DNA from 2 places in the Paenibacillus nuruki genome. Region 2 is predicted to be linked to the other one. Evidence: riboswitches for the same ligand, from Rfam matches in the RefSeq annotation. Region 2 holds a riboswitch; the other holds the start of a gene.
The links. Region 2 has a riboswitch for cyclic di-AMP ahead of RCP16_RS18670 (resuscitation-promoting factor). Riboswitches for the same ligand answer to the same signal wherever they lie in the genome.
Positions count from the first base shown of each region.

Region 1: it holds a riboswitch for cyclic di-AMP, as region 2 does, so the genes downstream of both, kdpF (K(+)-transporting ATPase subunit F) here and RCP16_RS18670 (resuscitation-promoting factor) in region 2, are expected to answer to the same signal.

Region 1 covers NZ_OY725677.1:1,989,054-1,992,481, reverse strand. The annotation lists gene RCP16_RS08635 (carboxypeptidase regulatory-like domain-containing protein) at 1-855, shown strand, start outside; cyclic di-AMP (ydaO/yuaA leader) riboswitch at 1,158-1,361, shown strand; cyclic di-AMP (ydaO/yuaA leader) riboswitch at 1,423-1,605, shown strand; gene kdpF (K(+)-transporting ATPase subunit F) at 1,854-1,934, shown strand; gene kdpA (potassium-transporting ATPase subunit KdpA) at 1,954-3,428, shown strand, end outside.
Region 2 covers NZ_OY725677.1:4,214,631-4,218,058, forward strand. The annotation lists gene rnmV (ribonuclease M5) at 1-218, opposite strand, end outside; gene RCP16_RS18670 (resuscitation-promoting factor) at 411-1,529, opposite strand; cyclic di-AMP (ydaO/yuaA leader) riboswitch at 1,853-2,076, opposite strand; gene RCP16_RS18675 (TatD family hydrolase) at 2,272-3,039, opposite strand; gene RCP16_RS18680 (HD domain-containing protein) at 3,087-3,428, opposite strand, start outside.

The DNA of each region.
Region 1 (3,428 bases), 2.2 Mb from region 2:
CAGCTTAGTCATATTGCCAAAGCAGGATATTATTTTATTAGAGTAAGTTCTTATCAAGGAGCAGATACCACTAATCCATTTACTGTATTTGCTGTCACTTCAGATAGTTATGATGCAAGCGAGCCTGATGATAATCCGTGGTTAGCCAAAGATAAAGGATCAGCACCTTTTGTCAGCACACAGAATATTGATAATCGTTTTGACGAGGATTGGACAAAAGTCACTTTGACAGCTCAATCCAAAATGAACCTTCGTCTAGACAACACATCTGCTTATGGAACGTATCAATTACAGTTATTTAATGCGAATCTGGTGAGTCAAGGAACACTGGCACAGAATACCAACGGTCAAGTCACACTACCTGCGGGAACGTATTATATTCAAGTCTTAGCACCTTCTACATTCGATCTAACGACTCCATACAAATTATCTGTTAATTATCAGACAGCAGATGTATCCAGAGTTGCGATCAGTAATATTACAACAGATGGTGGTGTCTATGGATTTATTAATTATGGACAAGGTAATAAGTGGCGTGTCAAAAACAATATTGTGATCTCAGGTCGTGCTTTTGATGCTACAGGCAATCCGGTAGCGAACGCTATCGTAACGACTAATATCACTACAATTCTCAATGGCAAAGTGATTCCCGGAACAGCTACGACAGATGCTTCAGGTAACTTTACAATGCCAGTCAATATTGATAATCCAGGAGTAGGACAATATACTTTCCAATCATCCAAATACAGACATTATTATGATATTGTCAGAATCCAATTTTTCAGCAACGGTAAGCCATTAAATTCAGACATTAGCACACTGTATCATTTCGCTTATGAAATCTACACAGGTTGACCATAATTTTAAAAATGATAGCATCTTGCGTAAAAAATGACATAACCGTTTTCAGAATCTGTTGTAAATGAATGATAAATGCGATGTAACAAGAGTGAAAAAGTAGAGAAACGATGAAAAAGAGAGAAAATAGGAGCCTGCGATAGATAACTTTTCAATAGTTATCTGAAAATGAAAGCTGTGATGATTCACAGCTTTTTTTGCGTCTTTTCTCAGCTTTACAGTTGACAAGGACAGGCGTATTATTCATTGCAGGCAGTTGATGAATACGATTCAGCAACTGATATAAATGAAGTTTCCAATGTTTTTGATCGCTGAGTTTTCGGTGCTAACCGAAAAACGGGGGAACCAAATTGCGATTTCACAAAACGGTGTGAGAGCCGGAATGTGAATCGTTGGGGTGAATCTGCATACTGACTAACCATGGTACAGTCAGACAATGCAGTAGGGCGACTCTCACCGCCCGAATCCGACAGCTAACCTCGTAAGCGTGGATAGGAGAGAAGTGTGAAGCTTGTGCCGATCTGACACAGTGTAATACGACTCTGTGTTTTTTGATATGTTAACAATGTCACAACGCTTAATTTTCATATGCATATGAAAAGCGGGGGAACCAATCGTTGATGAAGAGGACTGATAGGAAATGATCAGGATCTACACAACATGGGGTGAATTCCGGTATCTACCGGAACGGGCAATCTTCCAGCCCGAATCCGACAGCTAACTCCGTAAGCGTATAAGGGAGAACTCCTAACCAGCAACTCGGCAGGTACACGATAAGTGTGCGTGTTTGTAGAAGTCTGGGGAAAAGTTCTGCTTTTCTCCAGGCTTCTTTTTTTGTGCCTTTTTTAGCAAATCATAGTAACCAAAATGAATGCAGGGAGTTCTTCACATATGATGGATATATTAATGATTGGATTGGTTTTGTTGATTACTGTAGGGTTGAGCGGGTTGCTGCAATGGGCATCTGTAGCTATCGGAGAAAGAAGGAATGAGCGATGACTTGGCTGCTGTGGATTATTATTGGTGGATTAACCATTTATCTATGTTACGCATTAATTTATCCAGAAAAATTCTAATGGGTCAGGGGAGAACATCGTGAGTATCTTTTCATATATCGGAATTGCAGTCACTTTTATTATTGCTTTAATCATCGCTCGTCCAACCGGACATTATATTGCACATGCTTTTGACAATACACCCAATCGATTAGATCGTTGGTTTCATCCTATTGAAAAATGGATTTACAGGTTCGGTGGAATCAAAGGTGAAAATCAGACATGGAAGCAATATGCAGGAGCCGTATTGATCAGTAATACAGTCATCTTGCTTATCGCTTATGCGATCTTCCGTCTTCAACATGTATTACCTTTGAACCCAGCAGGCATTACGAATATGAGCCCTGATCTAGCGTTCAATACAGCGATTAGCTTTATGACGAATACCAATTTACAGCATTATAGTGGTGAAAGTGGTTTATCTTTATTTTCACAGATGACAGCGATTATCTTTATGATGTTTGTATCACCGGCAACAGGGATTGCGGTTGCGATTGCATTTATTAGAGGAATAACCGGTAAGCCACTAGGTAATTTCTTTACAGATCTAGTACGGGCAATTACACGCATTTTGTTACCTCTTACTTTTATTATGGCGCTTGTGTTTGTTGGATTAGGTATGCCGCAGACGTTGCATACTGTAGTGACAGCTCAGACATTACAAGGAACAGAGCAACAGATTGGTGTAGGTCCAATTGGATCATTTCTAGCGATCAAAGAATTAGGGAATAACGGTGGTGGCTATTTCGGAGCCAACTCTGCACATCCTTTTGAAAATCCAGGCGGATTCAGTAATATGTTGCAAATGCTGATGATGTTACTGGTTCCAATGTCATTACCATTTACGTACGGTAAAATGGTCGGCAACTCGAAGCAAGGCCGAGTATTATTCGTTTCGATGGTTATGATGTTTGTCGTGATGCTTAGTGTATCTCTTGCGAGTGAATATCAAGGAAATCCATTGATTAATCAATTAGGTATCCAGCACAATGCAGGATCGATGGAAGGTAAAGAAGTACGATTAGGCGAAGCTCAATCTTCGTTCTACTCTGTAGTTACTACCGCTTCAGAGACTGGTGCTGTCAATAACATGCATGATACGTTAACACCACTCGGTGGATTAATTGCACTAGGAAATATGATGCTAAATACAGTATTTGGCGGTTCAGGTGTAGGACTGTTGAATATTCTAATGTATGCCATTATTGCGGTGTTCTTATCCGGTCTTATGGTTGGACGCACACCTGAATTTCTCGGTCGCAAAATTGAAGGCAAAGAAATGAAATTGATTGCCGTCACATTACTTATTCAGCCTCTACTGGTCTTAGCGCCTACAGCGATTGCTTTAATGACGCAGGCAGATACGATTTCGAATCCGGGTTATCATGGACTGACTCAAGCGCTCTATGAATTTACATCATCAGCAGCGAATAACGGTTCAGGATTTGAAGGCTTGGGCGATAACACACCATTCTGGAATATCATGACAGGTGTTGTGATGTTTATCAGTCGTTA
Region 2 (3,428 bases):
CCAGGGACTTTCTGCGCTACGATCTTACGTATCCGTTCACCTGCAAAATCAGGATCAGTTAATATAATTACACCGCGTCGTTCTTGAGCTAATTTTACACGACGAATCACATGAGCACCTATAGCTGAGCCGCCTGTCTCGATCGTATCTGCGTCTACAGCTCTTTTAATCGCTACGGTATCGTCTCGTCCTTCCACAACAATCACTTCTTTAATCACGTTGATTGTACGCTTCCCTTCACTCTCTAAATGATAAGATAATCTGTTCGATATTCATCTTAACAGAACAAAAAGAAGAGGATTTATCCTCTTCTTTTTGTTTTCTTTATGCACGCTCATAGTTAATATTATTTATATCATATAACAGATGACTGGGCTTAAGCAATGGTGCTATCCCAATCAACACCCTCTCTAGGGTTTAACCGGGCCAATTACATATACAGTGTAACCGGATTTGCGTCCAAATGCTCTCGCTTGGCTCAAGCTGTCTATATACACGTCGATTTTATTACCGTTAATAGCACTACCGGTATCTTCAGCACGGCGGAAGCCAATGCCTTCAATGTATACCCACCATCCCATAGGAATGACACTCGTATCGACTGCAATCGTACGACCTTCTGTTACACGTGCTCCCGAAGCAGTCACTGTACCTAGACCAGGTTCTTGAGACGAATAAGCAGTTAGAGATACATTGTTCAGTACTTTCGCATAAGAGAAATCTACACCTGCTTTGGAAGTACTATTACTTGATCCTCCACTAGAAGAAGCAGCTGCGAGAAGTTTAGGCTCCTCTTTTTTGGTACCAATAGCTACAATCTTATCTTTTACTTTTGCGGTTGTTTTTTTATCAACCATACGTTTGGAGACGAATTCTCCATCTTCGTATACTTTCTCGATGTATTGAACCACTTTACCTGTTTGACCGCCTTGCACTAACTTGGTTTTACCTTCAAGCATAGAACCATCGGTTTTCTTAACCGTTTGATACGGAATCTTGACTACTTTTTTCGCTACAAATGATTTGGTACGCACAATCTTGATATCCATATTGTCATGAACTGAAGATTCCATCGCAGGTGTTAATTGATCTTCACCTGACAGTGTTAACCCAGCCTGCTCCAATGTGTTACCAACTGTTTTAGAGGTGGTATAAATTTTCTTGGTTCCACCATCTGCCGTAATGTTTACTGCAACCGCATGGTTAATATAAACTTTGTCCCCATCCTGAAGCGCGCCATTCATAGGCATAGATACTTTATCTTGTGGTGCCACTTTAATTTGATTTTCATCAAGCAGTTGAGAAAGCATCAATTTACGTGTTTCCACGGTTTGTGCTTTGCCGTCAATGACTACAGAAATATTTTTACCCGCTTGATTATAAAGTAGGGACAATAGCATCGCTGCAAGAGCGATCACTAATAATGCAGCCCACAATACATAGCGTAGGTTTTGTTGCTTCCAACTCAGCGCGTAAGACATGCTGGATGAGCGCGAACCATGGGTTTTTTCGAAAGGAGCAATTGCCACTTCTTCCGTCCTCCTTCATAGTCTCGCCGTCTAGCTGTGACGTAATTGTATATGACGCGACTATATAACAGAATTTTCACAGGCTGATCGTAAGCATAAGATTACCAAATCTGTGTGATAATCTTTCGTGATGTTCAAAAATGCCTGCGCCATGGTCAGTCTAAGGGACACACCTAATATCTGAAAGATCAAATTTCAAATATCGTATTCTCTGAATCTTTTCGTTTAGCCCAAAACAAAAGAAGCCTCTGGAAAAGAGCAAAGCAACTTTTCCTTGGCTTCCGACGTATCTAAATACAGTTCGGAAAACGTTAGAAAATACGAGGTTGCCTCTGCATCGCTTACGGGGTTAGCTGTCGGATTCGGACACATCATATTTCTTGCCCTTTGAAGGCTCCTCCGCTCATGGCGCGAGTACCTCCAATTCACCCCATAGACCCTGTAAAAGGAATCATACATAATGACTTCGGTATTCTGATAATAATGGCTTGAAGACATATGTTGGTTCCCCCGTTTTCCTATGCAGGAAACTCAGCGAGACCGAATCATGGAATCTTGCGTAATAACAGCAAGATTAAATCACTGATGAAATAATATCCCGAACCCAACCCTCATGTAAAGCGACCAGCAAGCACGTTTTTCTGAATAAATGGTTAAAAAGTTGTCATATTCTCTTGTTTTTTGGTTATAATTTATTCATATATCCGTTTAACGCTGTTTTTTGCGTGATTTACTCTCTTTTTCACCGAATGCCAAATCGTTCCAGTGCATTTTTAGTTGTAATTGTACTAATTTCTTCCAGTGATACCCCTTTTAGCGCAGCAGCAGCTTCTGCTACAAGTGTCACATAACCGGACTCATTTCGTTTTCCACGATAAGGATGTGGTGTCAAAAATGGGGAGTCTGTTTCAAGCAAAAGACGGTCCATTGGAACCTGTTGTAACACCTCTTTAGGTTGCTTCGCATTTTTGAAAGTAATCGGTCCTCCAAACGATAAATGAAAGCCCATATCGAGACACATTTTAGCCGTTTCCCAGCTACCTGAAAAGGAGTGCATAACCCCTCCAACTTCATGTGCTTTTTCTTCGCGCAAAATCTTAACAATATCTTCATGAGCATCACGATTATGGATAACAATTGGCATATTAATCGAACGTGCTAGACCGATTTGTTCACGTAATACTTTATGCTGCACTTCTTTCGGTGAAGTATCCCAATGATAATCCAGACCAATCTCACCAATCGCTACTACTTTTTCATGTTTGCATAGCGATTCGATCCATTCCAGATCTCCAGGTTGCATATGAATCGCATCTACAGGGTGCCAGCCAATAGCCGCATATATAAATTCATAACTTTCGACTAATTCCATCGTGGTGGGAATCGTTTCACGGTTGAATCCTACATTGATCATTCGGGTTACCCCTTGTGCATAAGCACGCTCAATCACTTCTTTACGATCATCGGCAAATTCGATCGAATCCAAATGAGTATGTGTATCAAATAACATATACTTTTCTCACTCCTTCTCTGTTTCTCGTTCTTTTTTCGTTAATCTTATATTTCAAATTCCATCTGTGGCGGATTAATTTTGTTTTCAAATATCGCTGCCACTTCTTCGGATAATTGATGAATAACTTTCTCCAACTTATCTTGCGGATAATAGAGATGATATCGACCGCGATGAATCCCGCTAATCGAACGTACAATATCCGATACTTCTGATATTTCTTGGATTCGGTTTTGACGATCTAATAATAGAATTTGTTTTTCTTTTTTAGGATCACCTGGACGAAATACATCATAAGGAAGATCGGTGGGAAAATCGATTTCTAGATCATAATCAGGATGTAATCCTACTCTAGCAAATTCACTACGTATACTGCTAATCGTCTGCTT